Regions from separate parts of the Nocardioides aromaticivorans genome, predicted to be linked through region 1. Evidence: predicted binding sites of a transcription regulator. Region 1 holds the regulator's gene; the other holds the start of a gene.

Region 1 (11,422 bases):
TTGCCGTTGAGCTCGGCGATGGTGGCCTCGTCGACGGCCGTGATGCACAGCTCGGCGAGCGGGTGCACCCGCATCTGGTCCATCACGAAGCGGGCGAGCCGCGAGAAGTGCTTCACGTCGAACCCGGAGCCGGACTCGTCGAGGATCTCGATGCTCACTCCGTGGGGTCCTTCTGCTCGGTCTTCGGCTCGGTCTTCTGCTCGGTCTTCGCGGGCTTGTCGGTGACGGTGTCGAAGCGGCGGTTCTGGCGGACCTCCCGCTGCGCCTCCTTCTTCGCGTCGAACTCGTCGTAGGCCGCCACGATCCGCGCGACCAGCTTGTGCCGGACGACGTCGTGGCTGGTGAGCCGGACGAAGGCGAGGTCGTCGACGCCGTCGAGGATGCCCTCGACGATCCGCAGGCCGGACTGCGTGCCGGACGGCAGGTCGACCTGGGTGACGTCGCCGGTCACCACGATCTTCGAGCCGAAGCCGAGCCGGGTCAGGAACATCTTCATCTGCTCGGGCGTGGTGTTCTGCGCCTCGTCGAGGATGATGAAGGAGTCGTTGAGCGAGCGACCACGCATGTAGGCCAGCGGCGCGACCTCGATCGTGCCGGCGGCGAGCAGCTTGGGGATCGACTCGGGGTCGAGCATGTCGTGCAGGGCGTCGTACAGGGGACGCAGGTAGGGGTCGATCTTCTCGCTCAGCGTGCCGGGCAGGTAGCCGAGCCGCTCGCCGGCCTCGACCGCCGGTCGGGTCAGGATGATCCGGGTGACCTGCTTGGCCTGCAGCGCCTGGACGGCCTTGGCCATCGCGAGATAGGTCTTGCCCGTGCCGGCCGGGCCGATGCCGAAGGTGATCGTGTGGTTGTCGATCGTCTCGACGTAGCGCTTCTGGTTGAGCGTCTTCGGGCGGATCGACCGGCCGCGGTTGCTCAGGATGTTGACCGAGAGCACGTCGGCGGGCCGCTCGGACGTGGACGTCTGCGCGCGCAGCATCGCCTCGACGCGCTCGACGACCTCGGGCGTGATGCCCTGGCCGGTGCGCAGGATCGCGACGAGCTCCTCGATGAGCTTCTCCGCGAGCTCCAGCTCGTGGGGGTCGCCGCTGAGGGTGACCCGGTTGCCGCGGACGTGGACCTGGACGCCGAACTGCTTCTCGATGATGCCGAGGTGCTCGTCACCGGGACCGAAGAGCGTGACCATGTCGATGCTGTTCGGCACGACGACGGTGTGCCGGGTGGCGGTGATCGGGGTGGGGGTGGAGTCGGTCATGGATGCCCGGGGCGGGCGGCCTTTCAGTACGGCGGTCGGTCTCCTCCATGCTACGGGAGGGACCACGCCGCGCCCACTCGTTTGTCAGCGCGGAGGTCAGCGCGGAGGTCAGCCCGGGGGCCAGTTCAGCGGCCGGCCGGCGATCACGTGGCAGTGCGTGTGGAAGACGGTCTGCTGGGCGCCGGCGCCGGTGTTGAAGACGAGCCGGTAGTCGTCGTACCCCTCGGCGGCGGCGACGGCCCTCGCGGTGGCCGGGATCTCGGCGAAGGTCGCGGCGTCGGCGGCGGCCGTCGCGGCGGCGTTGGGCTCGTGGTCGCGCGGGATCACCAGCACGTGCAGGGGCGCCTGCGGGTTGATGTCGCGGAACGCGATGGTGCGCTCGCCCTCGTGGACGATCTCGGCCGGGATGTCGCCGGCGACGATCTTGCAGAACAGGCAGTCCGGGTCGCTCACCCGGCCACCCTCGCAGATCGTTGCGAAACGGTGTCAACCGGTTCCACCGCTGGCGCGTGGAACTAACGTGACGATCCATGCGGTGCTCGGCGCTCCTCCTCTCTCCCCCGGCAGCCTCGCCGGGGCGACGGGGCACGCCATGACCCAGCGCGCGAGCGACGCCGACTCCGCGATCGAGACGCTGTACGTCGCCCACTGGGACCAGCTGGTCCGGCTCTCCGTGCTGCTGGTGCGCGACCAGGGCCAGGCCGAGGAGGTCGTGCAGGACGCCTTCATCGAGCTGCACCGCCGCTGGGCCCGGCTCGACGACCCGGACCGGGCGCCCGCCTACCTGCGGCAGACCGTCGTGAACCGGTCCCGGTCCGCGCTGCGCCACCGCGGCGTCGTCCAGCGGCACCTGGCCCGGCAGCACCGGGTCGACGACGCACCTCCCGCCGACGAGCCGGTGCTCGCCGACAGCCGCCGGCGCTCGGTGCTGGAGGCCCTGCAACAGCTCCCCCGACGGCAGCGCGAGGTGCTCGCGCTGCGCTACTACCTCGACCTCTCCGAGGCGGAGATCGCCGAGACCCTCGGCATCAGCCGCGGCGCGGTGAAGAGCCACGCCTCCCGCGGTGCGGCCTCCCTGCGGCCGCTCCTCGCCGCGCACGACCTGAAGGACGGCCAGTGATGGCACACGAACGCGATGACATCGACGGCCTCGACGGCCCCGACGACCTGGCCCTGCAGCGGTTGCTCACCGACGCCGTGGCCGACGTCGAGCCGCACGACCGGCTCGGCGAGATCCGGCGTCGGACCGCCCCCGCACCGCGGCGGACCCGCCAGCGGTGGACGCTCGCCGTCCTCGGCGCCGGGGTGGCCACCGCGTCCGTGGTCGGCGCGGTCGCGCTGGCCGGCAACCTCGGGCTGCCCGGCGGCGACGACCAGAGCGCCGCCGGATCGCAGCCCGCACTCGTCGGCACCTACTTCGTCGGCGAGACCACGGACGGGACGTGGCTCTACCGGGAGTTCCAGGTGGTGGACGCCGGGCCGGCCACCGACCGCGCGCTCGCGGCCCTGCGACGGCTCGAGGTCGATGCGGGCCCGGAGGACCCCGACTACACCACCCTGTGGCCCGACGGCTCCTTCACCAGCGTCGCGGTCGTCGACGACGGCATCCGCGTCGAGCTCGGGAGCCGGATCCGTGCCGTCCCGGCCGGGCTCGCCCTCCAGCAGGCGGTGCAGACGGTGCAGGGCGTGCTGCAGCAGACCACGCCCGTGACCTTCGCGACGCCCGACGGCCCGCTCGCCGGTGCGACGTCGGTGCGGCGGGACGGCTCCGTCGTCGCACCGGTCAACATCAGCGACCCCGTCGAGGGGCTCGAGACCAGCGGCACCCTGGTGGTCCGCGGCCGCGCATCCGCCGCCCGGACCGGCCCGAAGCGGGTCGCGTGGGAGCTCCGCGACGCCACCGACGAGGTCGTCCGGGCCGGCGACGTCGACGTCACCGAGGCCGCCTGGACGATGACCCTCGACCTCAGTGACCTCGCGCCCGGGCGCTATGTCATCGCCGCCTTCGGCGCCGATGTGGCCACCGCGACCGACACGCGGACCTTCGTCGTCCACTGACGCATCCACCACGCACGGAAGGATCGACTCCATGAGCACCCCCCTTCGTCGTACCGCCACCGCCGTGGTGGCCGCGACGCTCAGCCTCGGGCTCCTCGCCGCGTGCGGCGACGACGACCCCGCCCCCACCGCCGGTGACCCGACGACCGCGACCAGTGACGCGTCGGACCCGACCGATGGCAGCGACGGCAGCGACGCCACCGACACCCCGTCGGGCAGCGCGACCGCGACCGACTCCCCCGCCCCGAAGGTGATCCCGGTCTACTACGTGGGCGACACCCCGGGCGGCGACCGGCTGTTCCGCGAGTTCACCCAGTCCGCAGGGGTCGACCCGCTCGTGGCGGCCGCGGCGGCGGTCACTGCCGGCGACCCGGTCGACCCCGACTACCGGACCTCGTGGCCCAGTGGTCGCTTCGCCTCGGTCGAGGAGGCCGGCGGCGCGATCGTGGTCGAGGTCGAGGACGAGGACTGGCTCGGACGCGGCGACCTCGACCGGGCCCAGGCCCGGCTGGCCGTCCAGCAGCTCGTCTACACCCTGCAGGGCGCGGTCGGCGACCGCCTCCCCGTCAAGGTCGAGTACGACGGAAAGCCCGCCCCGACCCTGCTCGGCGTCCCCGTCGGAGCCGGCCTGAAGGCCGCCCCGCAGCTCGACGTGCTGGCGCTCGTCAACATCACCGAGCCCGCCGAGGGGACGGTCGTCAGCGGCACGATCACCGCGACCGGCCGGGCCAGCTCGTTCGAGGCGACGGTCCCGTGGTCGATCGAGGACAGCACCGGCAAGGAGGTCCTCGAGGGCTTCGCCACGGCCGAGGGCTGGACCGACAAGCTCTACCCCTGGGAGACGCAGATCGACCTGAGCGACCTCGCCCCCGGCGCGTACACCCTCATCGCGCGGACCGACGACCCCTCCAACGGAGAGGGCGGCGGACCGACCGAGGACACGAAGCGGATCACGATCGAGTGAGGCTCACCAAGCGTCGCCTCAACCGCACCCTGCTGCTGCGCCAGCACCTGCTCGCGCGCGTCGACCGGACCCCTGCCGAGATGGTCGAGCACCTGGTCGGGCTGCAGGCGCAGGAGTCGATGCCGCCGTACCTCTCGCTCGCGGCGCGGCTCACCGACCTCGACCCACTCGAGGTGAGCCGGGCGCTCGAGTCGCGGGAGCTGGCGCGGGTGCTCAGCCTGCGCGACACCGTCCACCTGCACCTGCCCGCCGACGCCCTCACGCTGCCGGTGTGGGCGGCGCCCGTGCGCGACCGCGAGCTGCGGATGAGCCAGTCCATCGGCGAGGCGCGCGAGGTCGACCGCGAGGCGTTCGCCACCGCCGTCCGCACCGTGCTGGCCGACGGGCCGCTGCCCCAGCGGGCGATGTCGGCAGCGCTCGCGGAGCACTTCCCGTCGTACACGGCGAGCCAGCTGGGCCAGGTCGCCCGGGTCGCCGAGGTGCTGGTGCAGCTGCCGCCCCGCGGCTGCTGGAAGCCGACGACGTCGACGGCCGTCGCCTACGACTTCGCCGACCGCTGGCTCGGCGCGCCACTGGCCGAGCCGGACGTGCCCGAGGTCGTCCGCCGCTACCTGCGCGCCTTCGGACCGGCCACCGCGGCCGACGTCACCACCTGGTCGGGCATCACCCGGCTGGTGCCCGTGCTCAAGGCGATGGACGACCTGGTCCGGCACGAGGACGAGGACGGCAAGGTCCTCTACGACGTCGAGGGCGCCCCGATCGCCGACGAGGACGCGCCCGCCCCGGTGCGCCTGCTCGGCACCTACGACAACGTCTGGCTCTCCCACGCCGGCCGCGACCGGGTCACCGCCCCCGAGCGGCGCAACACCTGGATGGGTGTCAACGGCGCCCAGTCCAACGCGCTCTTCGCCGACGGCTGGCTGGAGGGGCTGTGGCGGGTCGAGGACGGCACGGTCGTGCTCGGGGAGATCCTGCGGCCGCTCAGCAAGGCGGAGAAGGCGGAGCTGGACGAGGAGGTCGGGCGGGTCGAGGCACTGCTCGCATCGTGAGAAAGTCGTTGCGGTTTGGGACCAATCCGCAACATCTCGACCCCGCGAGCTGTCGTTCCCGCCCAATCGGCGACGCCGCTCAACCGCCCCAGCGGGACGTCCGCGACAGCAGCGCCGACACCGCGGCGACGCCCGCGGTCGACGTGCGGAGCACCTCCGGGCCGAGCCGGCAGGCGACCGCGCCCGCCTCGACGAACCGGCCCACCTCGTCGTCGGTGAGCCCGCCCTCCGGGCCGACCACGACCAGCAGGTCGCCGTCGGGTGGCAGCGCGAGCGCGCCCAGCGGCTCGGTGGCGTCCTCGTGGAGCACGACCGCCACGTCGACCTCGCCGACCAGCGCCACGACGTCGTCGGTGGACGCCAGCGGCACGACCTCGGGGTGCCAGGCGCGGCGGGCCTGCTTGGCGGCCTCGCGGGCGGTGGCCTGCCACTTGGCGAGCGACTTCGCGGCCCGCTCGCCCTTCCAGACGGCCACGCTGCGCGACGCCGCCCAGGGCACGATCCGCGCGACGCCGACCTCGGTCAGCACCTCGACGGCCAGCTCGCCGCGCTCGCCCTTGGGGAGCGCCTGCACCACGGTGACCCGCGGGCGGGGTTCGGGCAGGTCCTCGACCGCCCGGGCGACCACGGTGAACGACCGCTTGGTGGTCTCGCTGACCTCGCCGGTCACCAGCCGGCCGACCCCGTCGGTGAGCAGCAGGGCCTCGCCCACCCGCAGGCGTCGTACGACGACGGCGTGGTGGGCCTCGTCGCCCTCGACGGTCACGGCGTCACCGGCGGCGACGCCGTCGAGCGACGGGACGAGGTGCTGCGGGAGGGTCATGCCCGGCCGGCTCAGTGCGCGGTGAAGGCGTCGCGGAGGCGGCCGAAGACGGACTTGTGGGCCGGACGCACGTCGCCGGTCGGCTGCTCCTCGCCGCGGATCGCCGCCAGCTCGCGGAGCAGCTCCTCCTGGCGCGGGTCGAGCCTCGTCGGGGTCTCGACGGCGATCGCGACGATCAGGTCGCCCCGTCCGCCGCGGAGGCCGGGGACGCCCTTGCCGCGCAGCACGACCTCGTGGCCGGACTGGGTGCCGGCGGGGATCGGCAGCTCGAACGCGGTCTCCAGGCCGGCGTCCTCCGCGTCGGGGAGGTCGGCCTCGAGGGTCGGCATCTGGATCGTCGTACCGAGCGCACCTGCGGTCATCGGCACCGAGACGGTGCAGTGCAGGTCGTTGCCGTGGCGCGAGAAGGTCGGGTGCGGGGCGACCTGGATCTCGACGTAGAGGTCACCGGCGGGGCCGCCGCCGGGGCCGACCTCGCCCTGCTCGCTGAGCTGGACGCGGGTGCCGGTGTCGACGCCGGCGGGGATCTTGACGGTGAGGGTACGACGCGAGCGGACCCGGCCGTCGCCGGCGCACTCGCGGCAGGGGTCCGGAATGACCGAGCCGTAGCCGCGGCAGGCGGCGCAGGGGCGCAGCGTGCGGATCTCGCCGAGGAAGGAGCGCTGCACGTGGGCGACCTCGCCCGCACCGCGGCACGTCTCGCACGGCACCGGGTGGCTGCCGGGCGCTGCGCCCTCGCCGCCACACGTCGAGCAGCGCACGGCCGTGTCGACCTTGAGCTCGCGGGAGACGCCGAAGGCGGCCTCGGCGAGGTCGACCTCGATCCGGATCAGGGCGTCCTGGCCGCGCCGGACCCGCGGGCGCGGACCCCGGCCACCACCGCCGGCTCCGGCCCCGGAGCCACCGAAGAAGGCGTCCATGATGTCGGTGAACGAGAAGCCGGCGCCCTGCCCGCCGAAGCCGCCGCCGAACGGGTCGCCGCCACGGTCGTACGACGCCCGCTTCTGCGGGTCGGAGAGCACCTCGTAGGCAGCGGTGACCTGCTTGAACCGCTCCTGGCTCTCCTCGTCGGGGTTGACGTCGGGGTGGAGCTGCCGGGCCAGCTTGCGGTAGGCCTTCTTGATGGTGTCGGCGTCCGCGTCGCGGGCGACACCGAGCAGCTCGTAGAGGTCCTGGCTCACTTCTTCTCCATCACGCGGCTGAGCGGCGCTCAGCTCTCGTCGAGGATGCGCGACACGTAGCGCGCCACCGCGCGCACTGCCGCCATCGTTCCTGGGTAGTCCATGCGGGTCGGGCCGACGATGCCCAGCGACGCGAGCGCGTCGTCGGGTCCGTAGCCCGTCGCGATCACGCTGGTCGACGCGAGCTCCTCGTAGGGACCCTCCGCGCCGATCCTGACGGTCAGGGCGCCACCGGTCGTGGCCTCCCCGAGCAGCTTCAGCAGGACGACCTGCTCCTCGAGGGCCTCCAGCAACGGCCGGATCGAGGTGTCGAAGCTGTCGCCGAAGCGGGCGAGGTTGGCCGTTCCGCCCACCACGATCCGCTCGTCGGAGCGGTGGTCGCTCATGGCCTCCACCAACGCGTCGACCACCGCGCGGGTGGCCGCGTCGGCGTCCGGCGCCTGGACGAGCGCGCCGAGCGCGGTGGCGGCGTCGCCGATGACCTCACCGGTAGCGGCGAGGTTGACCCGCGAGCGCAGCGCGGCGAGCTGGTCGTCGCCGAGCTCGGACTCGAGCTCGACGTGGCGCTGCTCGACGCGACCGGTGCTGAGGATCAGCACCAGCAGCAGCCGGGTCGGGGTGAGGGCGACGATCTCCACGTGGCGCACCGTCGAGCGCGACAGGGTGGGGTACTGCACCACCGCGACCTGGCGGGTCAGCTGCGCGAGCAGCCGGACCGAGCGGTGCACCACGTCGTCGAGGTCGACGGCGCCGTCGAGGAAGCTCGCGATGGCGCGTCGTTCGGCGGTCGTGGTCGGCTTGACGGTCGAGAGGCGGTCGACGAAGAGCCGGTAGCCCTTGTCGGTCGGCACCCGGCCGGCGCTCGTGTGCGGCTGGGCGAGGTAGCCCTCGTCCTCCAGGGCGGCCATGTCGTTGCGGATCGTCGCGGGCGACACGTTGAGGCTGTGCCGCTCGACCAGCGCCTTGGAGCCGACCGGCTCCTCGGTCGCGACGTAGTCCTCGACGATGGCGCGCAGCACCGCGAGCCTGCGCTCCTCCTGCATGCCCACCTCCTGCTCACGCACCGCTTGACCGACTCGAACCGGCTCGAACCGGCTCGAACCGACGCCGGTGGACCTTGGCACTCCACCCGCTGGAGTGCCAATGCTACCCGCGCCCCCCCGGATCCGCGGGACCGGCGACACGGCCTTCCCACCGTCGCGCAGAGCAGGTAGGTTAGGCTCACCTAATCAGGCCGAACCGATCCCAAGGAGCCGGCATGTCCCTCGACCCCGGTCTCGACGCCGGTCGCACCGACGTCCACCGCCTGGCCGCCGCGGCCCGCAGCATCCTCGCCTGCCCGGCCGACGTCCACCTCGTGGTCGACGGCGTCGACGACGTCACCGCCGGCCTCGAGGACGCCCACCTGGAGATGCAGGACCACGGCGGTCGCCCGCTCTTCGCCTGCCCCGCCGACGCCGCGCTCGCGATCGCCGCCACTGACGGCCGGGGCGCCCTGCTGACCTTGCACAGCGGCCTGGGCCGGCCGGGCTCGCCGGACCGCGACGCGACGCTCACCCTCTCCGGGCGGCTCGAGGCGACCGGGCTCGAGGACTGCGAGTGCTGCACCGAGGTGCGGATGCGGGTCCTGCTCCGTCCCGACTTCGCCCTGCTCTCCCGCGAGGGCCACGGCCGCGAGGACGCCCGGATCCGGGTCCCGCTCACCGCCTTCAGCTCCCCGGTCCACGACCTCAACCGCGGCTTCCTGCAGCGCTCGGTCGAGCACGCCAACCAGTGCCACCAGGACGAGCTGCGCCGGGCCGTCGCGACCCGCACCGGCACCCGCCTCGGCGACGTCGTCGGCGTCCACCTGGCCGGGCTGCGTCCCGACGGCGTGGTCCTCCAGTGGGTCGACCCGACCGGGTCCCACGAGAGCACCCTGTCCTTCCCCCGCGCGGCACGCACCGCGCCCGACCTCGGCGAGCTGCTGCGCGAGGAGCTGCACGCCGGGCTCTGCTGACTCGTCGGTCGAGGAGGCTGCGCAGCAGCCGTCACGAGACCCCCGTAGCCTGACCGCGTGCCGTTCATCGAGGTCGCGGACCGGGTCTGGGTCCGCCGTGTCCCGTCGTACGACGTCAACCTGACCGTCGTCGGCGGCGAGCGCGGCCTCGTGGTGGTCGACACGCTCGCCACCGCCGCCGAGGCGCGGGCCGCGATCGTCGGCATCGGCGACCTGCAGGCGGGCCCGGTGGTCGCCGTGGTGAACACCCACGACCACTTCGACCACGTGCTCGGCAACGCCGCCTTCCGCGAGAAGTACGACGCCGCGCTCCCCATCCACGCGACGGAGGCCGCTGCGGACGCGACCGACCCCGCCGCCCCGCCCGCCGACCGGACCTTCTCCAGCGCGGCCGTGATCGACCTCGGCGACCGCCAGCTCGAGCTCGTCCACCCCGGCCGCGGCCACACCGCGGGCGACCTGGTGGTCCGCGTCCCCGACGCCGACGTGCTGCTCGTCGGCGACCTCGTCGAGGAGTCCGCTCCCCCGGCGCTGGGCAGTGACTCGTGGCCGATGGAGTGGCCGCAGACCTTGGACCTCGTGCTCGGGCTGGCCACGCCGGACACGGTCGTCGTGCCCGGCCACGGCGCCGTGGTGGACCGCCGCTTCGTCGAGCAGCAGTGCGACGAGCTGCGCGCCGTCGCGGAGACGATTCGCGAGCTGGCCGGTCGCGGCGTACCGGAGGCCGAGGCGTACGCCGCAGCGGACTGGCCGTTCCCGGAGGACGCCCTGCACCACGCGATTCCCCGTGGGTACGCGCAATTGCCCCGGGCGCGCCGCCAGCTCCCGCTGATCTGACCCACCTAAGGTGGTCCGTCGTGGATCGCTACGGGACCGACGTGCTGGCAGGAGACTGGAAGGTCCCGAAGCGGGGCCGCGCGGTGGAGACACCGGCCGACCACGGCCTGGTCGTCGAGGAGGTCACCACGGACTGGTGCGGCGAGATCGTCGCCGTCGACCGCGACCTGCACACCGTCACCCTCGAGGACCGGCGCGGCAAGCGGCGTACCTTCCCCCTCGGAACGGGCTTCCTGCTCGAGGGCAAGCCGGTCATCCTGACCCCGCCGGTCACGAAGGCGGCGCCGGCGAGGCCGACCCGCACCGCCAGCGGCTCGATCGCCGTGCACGACGCCAAGGCGCGGGTCGCCCGCGCCAGCCGGATCTTCGTCGAGGGCCGCCACGACGCCGAGCTGGTCGAGAAGGTCTGGGGTGACGACCTGCGGATCGAGGGCGTGGTCGTGGAGTACCTCGGCGGCGTCGACGACCTCGCCGACCACCTGCGCGACTTCAAGCCGGGGCCCAACCGCCGCGTCGGCGTCCTCGTGGACCACCTCGTCGCGGGCTCCAAGGAGAGCCGGATCGCGCAGGGCATCATGAAGTCGCCGGTCGGCAAGGACGTGCTGATCGTCGGCCACCCGTTCATCGACATCTGGCAGGCCGTGAAGCCCGACCGGCTCGGCTTCAAGGAGTGGCCGAAGGTGCCCAAGGGCATCGACTGGAAGAAGGGCACCTGCCAGCAGCTCGGCTGGCCGCACCGCGACCAGGCCGACATCGCCCGGGCGTGGAAGCACGTCCTCGGCGGAGTACGCGGCTTCCAGGACCTCGACCCGCAGCTGCTCGGGCGGGTCGAGGAGCTGATCGACTTCGTGACCGCGCCGGGGTCCTGAGGGCCTAGAGGCCCTGCTGGTAGCGCGCCAGCACCTCGTCGACCCGGTCCTGGTCACGCGCCTCGAGCGGGATCAGCAGCTCCGCGACGACATCGGTCAGCTCGGCGATGCGCCGGTTGAGCTGGCGGTTCTCCTGGACCTCGGCCTCGAGGACGCGCACCCGCTCGCGCAGGCTCGACCGCGCGCGGATCCGGTCGACGACGGGGGCGGGGAGGCGGTCGCGGGCCTGCTCGCGCAGCCGCGCCTTCAGCTCGTGGGTGCTCATCGGTTCTCCTTCGGGGTGCGAGCCGCGGGCGCGGGCCACGAGGCCCGGATCCGGCAGACGGCGGGGTCCGGGTGGTCCAGCATGTCCTCGCCCGGTACGACGACCAGGTGCTCCACGACGCC
Region 2 (11,422 bases), 660 kb from region 1:
TCGAGCTTCAGCGTCAGGCGCGGCTTGCCGTCCGCGACCGCCTCGGCCGTCGTACCGCTGGTGACGGCACTCTTCGAGAGGTCCGGGACGTTCGCGCAGACGTGGTAGACCTCGCCGCCGCCGGCCCAGTAGACCTTGTCCTCGCCGAGCAGCTGGACGACGGCCTGCTTCTCCGCGGTGTACTTCTCGATCGACGGCGGGTCGTAGTTCACGCCGAGCGCCACCGCGACGAGCGCGAGGACGACGCCGACGCCGCCGGCCCAGCCCTTCTGCTGCTTCGACATGTCCTTGTTGAGGAAGATCAGCACGATGATCGGCACGAAGGCGATCAGCGGGATGATCGCGCCGAGCTGGCTCTTGAGGAAGAACGAGATGCCGTTGGCGCTCGACGGCGGGTCGAGCTCCTGCGCCTTCTTCCACAGCTGCGAGCCGATGATGGTCAGGATCGCCATCACGACGAGCAGGCCGATAAGCGTCACGAAGGCCCAGGTCGGGAACTTCTCGTCGGCGACGAGGACGCCCCGGTCGTCGACCGAGGTGCTGGCCTCGAGGATCCCCTTGTTCAGGAGCAGCCCGAAGATGCCACCCAGCTCGGCCGCGATCGACAGCGCCCAGAGGACGAGGGCGATGATGCGGTAGGTCTTGGCCTTCGACTTCGCCTCGGGCGTGGCATGCCACGTCCGGTCGTCGGCGCCGTCCGAGCCGGCAGCCTTCTTGCTCGCATTGCGAACCATGGTGTTCTCCCCCGGGATTCTGGATCAGGTGGCAGAACCCTAGGGCCTTTCGTCGCCTACGCGCGCAGGTCGGTGATCGCGATCCGCACCGTGAGCGTGTCGCCGGCCATCCGGATCCGGCCGCGCATGCCCGCCGCGAGCACCATCGGCAGCACCGCCTTGGTGTCCGACGGCGCGGTCAGCACGATCTCGTCGGCGCCGGCGCCGCGGGCGGCGCGGGCGACGTCGGCGAGCAGGCGGGTGCCGACGCCGCGTCGGTGCCAGGCCGGGTCGACCCAGAGGTCCACGGGCCACGGCTCGCCGCCGGCAGGGGTGTACTCCGCGCGGCCGGCGACCTTGCCGCCGGCGAGCGCCGACACGACGGCTCCCGTGGTCACGAACTCCGGGTCGCCCGCGCCCGGCTGCTGCGGCGAGGGGGGTGCCTGCGCGTCGAGGACCTCGCCGACGAGCTCGGCGAGGGCCGCCGCGCGCTGCCGCTCGGTGGTCGTGAACGGCGTGTCACGGCGGATCTGGATGGTCGCGGAGCCGCCGACGGTCATCTCGAGGACGTCGACGTGGGCGGTGCTCGGCGCCACCTCTGCGTCGAACAGGTGCGCCGCGACGTCCGGGAAGGTCGCCGGCTGGGCGACGATCGACCGCACCGCCTGGACGTAGCGGGTCGGCTGGTCCTCCAGCGCCGCCGTCGTGACCGGTACGGCGGACACCGTCTCGCCGCCCGCACCGTCGACCAGCTCGCGGAGCTGGTCCTGGGTCCAGTCGTGAGGGACCTGCAGCACCAGCTCGTCGGTGACCGTCGCCTCGCCGGGGAAGACCTGCACGGTCTGGATGTTCACGCCCGCGCGGCCGCACGCCGCCGCGAGCTCGGCGAGCGCTCCCGGTCGGTCGGGCAGTCCGGCGCGCACTCTCCACAACATGTGCCCACTATGCCGGAGGGATGTGACCGGATGCGATCACGAAGATTTCTTGGGAGGACATCGCGAAGCCCTGCTCCGCGTGCGAATCTGGCCCCGAGCCCGAGGACGAGGACGCCGTCCGGGTGATCATGCTCGCCGCCCCGGCCGTCCAGGCCGGCCTGATGACGCCCGAGCTGCGCCCGATGCGGGTCAGCTTCCTGCGCGGCCGGGACTGAGCCCCGGCCGCGAAAAGCGGACCGGCCCGCCGTACCGGAGCGGTACGACGGGCCGGGCTGCTGCTGCGGAGCGCAGGTCTCAGTGACCGTGCCCGTGGCCGTGACCGTGGCCGGCGTCGGCCTCGGCCTCGTCCTCGGGCTTGTCGACGACGAGCACCTCGGTGGTGAGGAGCATGCCGGCGACCGACACCGCGTTGGCGAGCGCCGACCGGGTCACCTTGACCGGGTCGATGACGCCCTGGGCGACGAGGTCGCCGTACTCGCCGGTGGCGGCGTTGTAGCCGTTGCCGACACCGAGCTCGCGCACCTTGTTGGTGACGACGTAGCCGTTCGCGCCGCCGTTCTCGGCGATCCAGCGCAGCGGCTCGTCGACGGCCTTGCGGACGATCCGCACGCCGACGGCCTCGTCGCCGCTCAGGCCGAGGTCACCCTCGAGGGCCGCGGCCGCGTGGACGATGGCCGAGCCGCCGCCGGGCACGATGCCCTCCTCGATCGCGGCGCGCGTCGCGGAGACGGCGTCCTCGATGCGGTGCTTCTTCTCCTTGAGCTCGACCTCGGTGTGCGCGCCGACCTTGATCACCACGACGCCGCCGGAGAGCTTCGCGAGCCGCTCCTGGAGCTTCTCGGTGTCCCAGTCGGAGTCGGACGCCTCGATCTCCTTCTTGATCTGCTCGACGCGACCCGCGACCTGGGTCTCGTCGCCGGCGCCGTCGACGATCGTCGTGTTGTCCTTCGTGACGACGATGCGGCGGGCCTGGCCGAGCTCCTCGAGGCCGATCTGGTCGAGCTTGAGGCCGACCTCCGGCGAGATGACCGTGCCACCAGTGAGGATCGCGATGTCCTGCAGGATCGCCTTGCGGCGGTCGCCGAAGCCGGGGGCCTTGCCCGCGACGGCGGTGAACGTGCCGCGGATCTTGTTGACGACCAGGGTGGAGAGCGCCTCGCCCTCGACGTCCTCGGCGAGGATGAAGAGCGGCTTGCCGGTCTGGATGACCTTCTCCAGCAGCGGCAGGAGCTCCGCGATCGCCGAGATCTTGCCCTGGTTGATCAGGATGTACGGGTCGTCGAGGACGGCCTCCTGGCGCTCCGCGTCGGTGACGAAGTACGCCGAGTTGAAGCCCTTGTCGAACTGCATGCCCTCGGTGAACTCGAGCTCGGTCGAGGGGGTGTTGGACTCCTCGACCGTGATCACGCCGTCCTTGCCGACCTTGCTGAAGGCCTCGGCGAGCAGCTCGCCGATGTGGCCGTCACGCGAGGAGACCGTCGCCACCGAGGCGATGTCCTTCTCGTCGTCGACCTCACGGGCGGCGTCGCGCAGGGCGTCGCCGAGGGCAGCCGCCGCGGCGTCCATGCCCCGCTTGAGGCCCATCGGGTTCACGCCGGCCGCGACGGCGCGCAGGCCCTCGTGGACGAGCGCCTGCGCCAGCACGGTCGCGGTCGTCGTACCGTCACCGGCGACGTCGTTGGTCTTGGTCGCGACCTCCTTGGTGAGCTGGGCACCGAGGTTCTCGAACGGGTCGTCCAGCTCGACCTCACGGGCGACGGTCACGCCGTCGTTGGTGATGGTCGGCGCGCCCCACTTCTTGTCGAGGACGACATAGCGACCCTTGGGGCCGAGGGTCACCTTGACGGTGTTGGCGAGCTTGTCGACGCCGCGCTCGAGCGCGCGACGGGCATGCTCGTCGAACTCCAGGATCTTGGGCACTGTGTTGCTCCTTGGTGTGGAAAGGCGAAACCGCCCGCGACGTCATGCGACGTGGTCGCCGGGGCGACCGATGCGCATGACGTCCCGGGCGGTTCGAGACTCGAAGGTCAGGCGAGGACCGCGAGGACGTCGCGGGCCGAGAGGATGAGGTACTCCTGGCCGGCGTACTTGACCTCGGTGCCGCCGTACTTGCTGTAGATGACCTTGTCACCCACGGCGACGTCGAGCGGGACGCGGTTGCCGTTGTCGTCGATACGACCGGGGCCGATCGCGAGGACCTCGCCCTCCTGCGGCTTCTCCTTGGCCGTGTCGGGGATGACCAGACCGGAGGCGGTGGTCTGCTCGGCCTCGAGGGGCTTGACGACGATCCGGTCCTCGAGCGGCTTGATGTTGACCGACACGATGTCGACCTCCACTTTCTAGGCTGATGCGGTGAGTACTTCTGTTCGTGGTCCGGTCGCGAGCACCTGGGCACTCTGACCGGCGTTGGCACACTCGGACCGAGAGTGCCAGTGACGAAACTAGCACTCACCGCAAGCGAGTGCCAGAGCCACCCGTCCCCAGGATCTGGAGAGTCCCTACCAAAGTCGGTTGACCCCGCTCCGCCCGACACGGAAGCGTTGGCGCCATGTTCGCTGCGCTCGGCCGCTTCGTGACCCGTTTCCGCTGGTACGTCATCGGGGCGTGGCTGCTCCTGGCGGTGCTCGTCACCGCGACGGCACCCGCCCTGGAGTCCACCCAGGACAACTCGGAGTTCCTGCCCGACCACTACGAGTCGATCCAGGCGCTCCAGCTCCAGGAGGACAAGTTCTCCGACGCCTTCTCACCGGGCGCGATCCTCGTGATCGAGCGCGACGGGGGCGGCAAGCTGACCGCAGCCGACCAGGCCGAGGTCGCGACGATCGCCGAGGAGCTCGCGCCCGAGCTCGGCAGGAAGACCTTCCAGCAGCTGGTCATCGCGCAGGGCGAGGACGGCAGGCCCAACCTCTCGGCCGACGGCACCGTGATGTTCGCGGTCATCCCGCTGGCCGACGGCGCGACCGGCTACGACACGCAGGCGATCGACGACGCGAAGGACCTTCGCGCCGACATCAAGGAGCTGACGAAGGACTCCGACCTCGACGTCCGCGCCACCGGCGCGGTGCCGCAGAGCCTCGACTCCCAGGAGTCCAGCGAGGACACGCTGCTGATCGTCGGCATCGCCACGATCGTGCTCATCGTCGGGCTGCTCGCGCTGATCTTCCGCAGCGTGCTGATCTGCGTGCTGCCCGTCGTGGTCGTCGGCATCGTCTCGACGATCGCCACCGGCGCCATCGCCTGGGCCAACGACGTCTTCGACCTCAAGGCGGACGCCTCGGTCCAGCAGATCCTCGTCGTCGTCCTGTACGGCGTCGGCACCGACTACATCCTGTTCTTCCTGTTCCGGCACCGCGAGCGGCTGCGCCAGGGCGCGAGCGTGCGGGACTCGGTCGTCCACAGCCTCGACCGCGCGGGCGAGGCGATCGCCTCCGCGGGCGGCGCGGTGATCGTGGCCTTCATGGCGCTCATCCTCAGCTCGCTCAGCATCTTCCGCGCGATCGGCCCGGCCCTCGCGATCGCGGTCTTCGTGACCCTGCTGGCCGCGCTGACACTGGTCCCGGCCGCGGTCTCGCTGTTGGGCAAGGCGCTCTTCTGGCCCTCGAAGTCGTGGCAGAAGGAGCCGAAGCACGGCACCTTCATCAAGCTGGGCAAGGCCGTCGGCCAGCGTCCGGGCATCACCGCGCTCGTGTCCGGCGGCGCGATGACGGTGCTGGCGATCTTCGCGCTCAGCTTCAACCCGTCCTTCGACTTCAACTCGAGCCTGCCCGAGGGCGTCGAGTCCACGGAGGCGCTGGAGACCTTCCAGGAGCACTTCTCCGCGGGCGCGGCCGAGCCCGTCCCCGTGCTCGTCGACGCCGAGGGCGCCGACGTGACCGACGACCAGCTCGCTGCGTTCGGCAAGGCCCTCGGCGAGGCCGAGGGCGTGGACAGCGTCGCCGGTCCGGTGCCCTCGAAGGACCGCACCGCCTTCCAGTTCTACCTGACCCTGTCCGACGACCCCGTCTCCGACGCTGCCCAGGACAACGTCGCCGGACCGATCCGCGACGCGGCGCACCAGGCGGCGCCCGACGGCACCGAGGCGTACGTCGGCGGTACGCCCGGCATCTTCGCCGACATGTCGAAGGCGATGGCCCGTGACTACAAGGTCGTCTTCCCGGTGGCCGCAGCCGTGATCCTGCTGATCCTCGCGCTGCTGCTGCGCAGCCTGGTCGCACCGTGGTTCCTGATGGCCGCCGTCGGGCTCGGCTTCGCGGCCACGCTCGGCATCACCGTGATCGCCTTCCAGAACATCGGCGGCGAGGCCGGCCTGATCTTCATGCTGCCGATCTACATCTACCTGTTCGTGACGGCGCTGGGCACGGACTACAACATCCTGATGATCGCCCGGCTCCGCGAGGAGGCCCGCGAGGGACGCGACCCGCACAGCGCGGCCGCCCAGGCCGTCACGCACGCCGGCCCGACCATCGCCGCAGCCGGCGTCATCCTGGCCGGCACCTTCGCCTCGCTGATGCTCGGCGGCAACACCCTGATCGTGTCGATGGGCTTCGCGCTGGCGGTCGGCATCCTGATCGTGTCGTTCGTGATGTCGATGTTCTTCACGCCGGCGCTGACCTCGCTGCTCGGCCACGCTGCCTGGTGGCCGGGCCACGGCGACGAGGCGAAGGACGGGGACAACGCCGGCCACGCCGACGACACCGACGGGGTCGTCCTCACCAAGTGACGCCTGCCTGACAGGATCGGGGGGTGGACCTCGCGACCTTCCAGTGGCTGCTGACCGATGACGGGCAGGCGCTGCTGGCCGAGGCCACCGCCCTGGTCGCCGGCGGCGCGACACCGCTCGCGGCCGGCTCCGCCCTCCGTCGTACGACGACGGGCGAGCGAGCCGCCGCCGCGCTCTCGCAGGTGGAGCTCCGGGAGCGGGCCGCGGCGAAGTTCGGCGAGTCCGCCGCCCGGATGTACTTCACCCCCGACGCGCTCGAGCAGGCCACCCGGCAACGGGTGGCGGCCCACCGCGCGGGCCGGGCCGCCGCCTTCGGCGCGCAGACGCTGGTCGACCTCGGCTGCGGCATCGGCGGCGACCTCGTCGCGGCGGCACGGGCCGGCATCATCTGCGCCGGCGTGGACCTCGACCCCGTGCGGGTCGCGATCGCCGCGGCGAACCTCGCGGCGCTCGACCTGCCGGGTGCGGTCCAGGTCGCCGACGCGACGACGGTCGACCACACCGGCTTCGACCTCGCCTTCGCCGACCCGGCGCGGCGCTCGGGTGCCGGCCGCACCTTCCGCGTGGAGGACTGGACGCCGCCGTGGACCTGGGTGGAGGGCCTGCTCCGGCGCAGCGCCTGCGTCAAGGTGGCGCCCGGCATCCCGCACGACCTGGTGCCCGCCGGCGTCGAGGCCGAGTGGGTCAGCGACGACGGCGAGGTGAAGGAGGCGGCGCTCTGGTCCGGCCTGACCGCCACCGTCGCCCGCCGCGCGACGGTCATCGGCGACGGCGGGCTCGCGACCATCACCGACGAGGAGGACCCGGGAGCGGCGGAGGTCGGCACCCGCGAGGTCGGCGGCTACCTCTACGAGCCCGACGGGGCGGTGATCCGAGCCGGACTGGTGACCGCGGTCGCGGCCGGCGTCCACGGTGGCCTGGTCGACCCGAGGATCGCCTATGTCACCGGTGACGAGGCGTTCCGCAGCCCGTTCGCCCGCGGCTACCGCGTCCTCGAGCAGCTCCCCTACCGCGAGAAGCAGCTCAAGGCCGCCCTGCGCGAGCGTGGCGTCGGTCGGATCACCATCAAGAAGCGCGGCGTCGACGTCGTGCCCGAGCAGCTGCGCAAGCGGCTCGCCCTGACCGGGGACGCCGAGGCGACGGTCGTGCTCACCCGCGTCGCCGGCGAGGGCACCGCCCTGCTGGTGGAGCCCTTCTGACCATCGGGCCGGGCACGCCGCTGGACGCCGGACGCCGGGAGTCAGCGGCCGAGGGCGGCCGCCTCCGCACCGATCGTGGTGTCCTCGCCGTGCCCGGTGTGGACGACGGTGTCGTCCGGGAGCGAGAAGAGCGTCGCTCGGATCGACGCCTCGAGGGTCGGCCGGTCGCTGTACGACCGCCCGGTCGCGCCGGGGCCGCCGTGGAAGAGCGTGTCGCCGGTGAAGACGCAGCCGAGGTCGGCGGCGTACAGGCACACGGCGCCGGGCGCGTGTCCGGGCGTGTGCAGGACCCGCAGCGTGGTCCCCGCGACCGGGATCTCCAGGCCGTCGGCGAGGTCGACGTCCCAGAGGTAGCCGTCGGCGTCGTCCGGCCCGCCGTGGACGAGCTCCCAGAGCGGGCGGTCGTCGGGGTGCAGCAGGACCGGCGCCCCCGACCCGCCGTTGACCCGTTCGCGCAGGGCCGGTGCGACGCGGACGTGGTCGTCGTGGGCGTGGGTGCACACGATCGCCACGACCCGCCTCTCCCCCACCACCGCGAGGATGTCGTCGACGGAGTGCGGCGCGTCGACCACGACGCACTCGTCGTCGTCACCGACCACCCAGATGTTGTTGTCGACGTCGAAGGTCTCGCCGTCGAGGGAGAAGGTGCCGCTCGTGACGGCGTGGTCGACCCTGGGTGCGCCGCCCATCAGAGCACCACCACGGACCGGAGTACGTCGCCGTGGTGCATCCGCTCGAAGGCCGCCTCGACGTCGCCGAGGCCGACCTCCTCGGTGACGAAGGCGTCGAGGTCGAGCCGGCCCTGGCGGTAGAGGTCGACCAGCATCGGGAAGTCGCGCGAGGGCAGGCAGTCGCCGTACCAGCTGGACTTGAGGGCACCGCCGCGGCCGAAGACGTCGATGAGGGGGAGGTCCGGCACCTTCATGTCGGGTGTCGGCACGCCGACGAGGACCACCGTTCCGGCGAGGTCGCGGGCGTAGAACGCCTGCTTCCACGTCTCCGGGCGGCCCACGGCCTCGACCACCACGTCGGCGCCCTCGGCACCGTCGTAGGTCGCCGCGCAGATCCGCTTGATCTCCTCCGCCGGGTCCAGCGCTGACGAGTCGACCGTGTGCGTCGCGCCCATCTCCTTCGCCTTGGCGAGCTTCTTGGCGTCGATGTCGACCGCGATGATGGGGTTCGCGCCCGCGAGCGCGGCGCCCGCGATCGCGGCCACCCCGACGCCGCCGCAGCCGATGACGGCGATCGAGCGGCCGCGGGTGATGCCGCCCGTGTTGATCGCGGCGCCGATGCCGGCCATCACGCCACACCCCAGCAGGCCGACCGCCGCCGGACGGGCGTCCGGGTCGACCTTCGTGCACTGCCCGGCCGCGACGAGGGTCTTCTCCGCGAACGCGCCGATGCCCAGCGCCGGGGAGAGCTCCGTCCCGGCGTCCGGCCCGTCGGCCAGGGTCATCCGCTGCTTCGCGTTGTGGGTGTTGAAGCAGTAGTGCAGGTCTCCGCGCCTGCAGGCCCGGCACTCGCCGCAGACCGCGCGCCAGTTGAGGACGACGAAGTCGCCGGGAGCGACTCCGGTGACGTCCGGACCCACAGCCTCGACGATGCCGGACGCCTCGTGGCCCAGCAGGAACGGGAAGTCGTCGTTGATCCCGCCCTCCCGGTAGTGCAGGTCGGTGTGGCACACCCCGCAGGTCAGCACCTTCACGACCGCCTCGCCCGGCCCCGGGTCCGGCACGTTGATCGTGGCGATCTCCACGGGCGCACCCTTGGTGCGGGCGATGACGGCGCGGACCTGCTGCATGGCGACTCCTTGCACGGTGACGGGGGTGTCCCCCGAACCTAGCGAGCCGGAGGTTGGCCGCCGGTCACTTCCACTCGACGCTGGCGAGGATCGACTCGATCCACGCCTCGCCCTCGGCGTCCTTGCGCGGGAACACGAAGTCGATCGTCATGACGAGACCCTGGTGGATCGCGACGATGCCGTAGTAGTAGCCACGGTCGTCGACACCGCTCAGCACGGCGGTCTCGACACCGGCGATGTCGCGGTCCTCGGCCCGCGCGATCTCGGGACGCGGCCCCTGCACGGTCGGCAGGACGGCAGCGACCGCGGTGTCCAGGTCGTCGGCCTTGCCGAGGCCGTGACTCAGGTGGACCTCGTAGGAGTTGCGCGCGTCGATGTCGAGATGTCCGGACAGGCCGCCGCGCCCCTCGGCCCAGGGCTGGCCGGCCGGGAGGTGGAGGGAGGCGAGCTCGCTGCTCAGGACCTTGCCGGTGGCCGCCTCCGGGCCCTCGGTCTGCTCCGCGGAGGGGCTGCCCGTGCCTCCCGACGGATCGCCGGCGCTCGACGACCCGTCCGTGGGGCTCGCGCCCGGGTCGTCGTCGGTCGAGCACCCGCCGAGCACCACGGCGAGCGCCAGCGCCGCCCACATCTGTCGAGAACGCACCCGAGACCCCTCTCCTGATCGGACCGGTGCAGCCTAACCGTTGCCTCCGTCGCCGTGGTTTGCCGACCCGGGCGCCGGGGTACGCGCACCGCACGCAGCCCGGCACTGACCACCTCGGGATCGAAAGGCCACACCAGCGATGAATTTCCCCACGGAGTTCCGCACCGACCTGATGGCGCGACCAGCCGACGCGGAGGCCCTGGAGGGGCTCAAGCTGGTCGAGGAGAAGATCAACGACGTCATCACCGCGATCAACAGGGAGCTCGACCAGTTCGACCCCGCGATCTTCCAGAAGGACGGCGAGATCAAGCCGCAGTCCTTCGGTGACACCGACCGTGCGCCCCTGCTCGCCCTCCACCACCGCCGCGCACACCAGGTGACCGCGGAGACGCTCTCCGGGGTCCGCGAGGACCTGATCGCGTTCCGCCAGGCCTGCCGTGACGCCCGCGGCTTCGTGGAGCAGGCCGACCAGGACGCGGCCGCGGAGATCACCCTCACCCACAAGGCCGTCGAACGGCTCAACGAGGGGTCGGCCACGTCCCACGGCGAGTCGGCCAACCAACAGGCGCAGCAGGCGGGCGTGGGATCGGAGCCCACGAGCGACGACGGCACGGGCACCCCGAGCGGCAGCACGCCGACGACCGCCGACACCACCGGCACGGACGGAGAGACGTCATGAGCGGGGAGAACATCCGCCGACTGCAGCGAGCCGTGGCCCCGATGAGCCTGGGCGACGTCAAGACGTCGAAGTCGGCCTGGAGCGACGGCGCCACGAGCCTCGGCAAGGTCGAGGCCGCCCTCAACCTCGCCGAGCCCGGCATCATCGCGGGATTCGGCGCAGGCACCGACATCGCCACGGCCGCGCAGAAGGCGATCGCCGGCATGCGCACGAAGGTGGTCGAGCGCAAGACCGACATGACCAACGCCCACGACGCCCTCGACACCGTGCAGGTCGCGATGGAGGACGCCAAGGAGATCGCCCTCGCCCAGGAGGACATCGAGGCTCCGGGCGCCGCACCGACCTTCCCCACCGACGTCGGCCCCGACGAGGACGACCAGATCCGGGCCGTCAAGCAGTTCGGCGCGCAGACGCGGGTCCACAACCAGCGGGTCGCGTCCTACGACCACGCGGACGTGGAGGCGCTCAAGGCGCTGGCCGCCCTCGACACGGCCTATGACCACGCGATCCCGGTGTTCCAGAAGATCCACGGCGAGCCGGTCGAGGAGCCGGGCGGCACGCCGACGGGCACCGGACCGGGCGGCACCCCGCGTGGGGTGCGCCCGCCGACGTACACGCCTCCCCCGGGCGGCCTGATCGGCATCGACGACAACGACCCGCGCGACCCCGACTTCGGCGATCCCGACGACGGCGGCACCGACGACCCCGACTTCCCCGACATCGACCCGGGCG

Evidence for each region. Region 1 encodes HrcA, which represses chaperone genes, less so after heat shock. Its sites were predicted from a motif close to TTGGCACTCGNNNNNNNCGAGTGCCAA; they were not measured.
Region 2: a site for HrcA is predicted at 4,090-4,116, ahead of groES (co-chaperone GroES). Genes of this name have one in related genera too.

Annotation. Positions count from the first base shown of each region.
Region 1 is NZ_JACBZM010000001.1:339,143-350,564, forward strand. Features, by position in the region: gene ybeY (rRNA maturation RNase YbeY) at 1-158, opposite strand, end outside; gene BJ993_RS01585 (PhoH family protein) at 155-1,255, opposite strand; gene BJ993_RS01590 (HIT domain-containing protein) at 1,364-1,708, opposite strand; gene BJ993_RS01595 (RNA polymerase sigma factor) at 1,776-2,375, shown strand; gene BJ993_RS01600 (GerMN domain-containing protein) at 2,375-3,313, shown strand; gene BJ993_RS01605 (Gmad2 immunoglobulin-like domain-containing protein) at 3,345-4,277, shown strand; gene BJ993_RS01610 (winged helix DNA-binding domain-containing protein) at 4,274-5,326, shown strand; gene BJ993_RS01615 (16S rRNA (uracil(1498)-N(3))-methyltransferase) at 5,406-6,149, opposite strand; gene dnaJ (molecular chaperone DnaJ) at 6,161-7,330, opposite strand; gene hrcA (heat-inducible transcriptional repressor HrcA) at 7,360-8,373, opposite strand; gene BJ993_RS01630 (hypothetical protein) at 8,589-9,329, shown strand; gene BJ993_RS01635 (MBL fold metallo-hydrolase) at 9,387-10,166, shown strand; gene BJ993_RS01640 (DUF3097 domain-containing protein) at 10,187-11,035, shown strand; gene BJ993_RS01645 (DUF6752 domain-containing protein) at 11,040-11,300, opposite strand; gene BJ993_RS01650 (class I SAM-dependent methyltransferase) at 11,297-11,422, opposite strand, start outside.
Region 2 is NZ_JACBZM010000001.1:994,599-1,006,020, forward strand. Features, by position in the region: gene BJ993_RS04610 (hypothetical protein) at 1-734, opposite strand, end outside; gene BJ993_RS04615 (GNAT family N-acetyltransferase) at 791-1,636, opposite strand; gene groL (chaperonin GroEL) at 1,943-3,568, opposite strand; gene groES (co-chaperone GroES) at 3,676-3,969, opposite strand; gene BJ993_RS04630 (MMPL family transporter) at 4,197-6,368, shown strand; gene BJ993_RS04635 (class I SAM-dependent methyltransferase) at 6,392-7,567, shown strand; gene BJ993_RS04640 (MBL fold metallo-hydrolase) at 7,609-8,256, opposite strand; gene BJ993_RS04645 (S-(hydroxymethyl)mycothiol dehydrogenase) at 8,256-9,368, opposite strand; gene BJ993_RS04650 (hypothetical protein) at 9,433-10,011, opposite strand; gene BJ993_RS04655 (hypothetical protein) at 10,151-10,690, shown strand; gene BJ993_RS04660 (hypothetical protein) at 10,687-11,422, shown strand, end outside.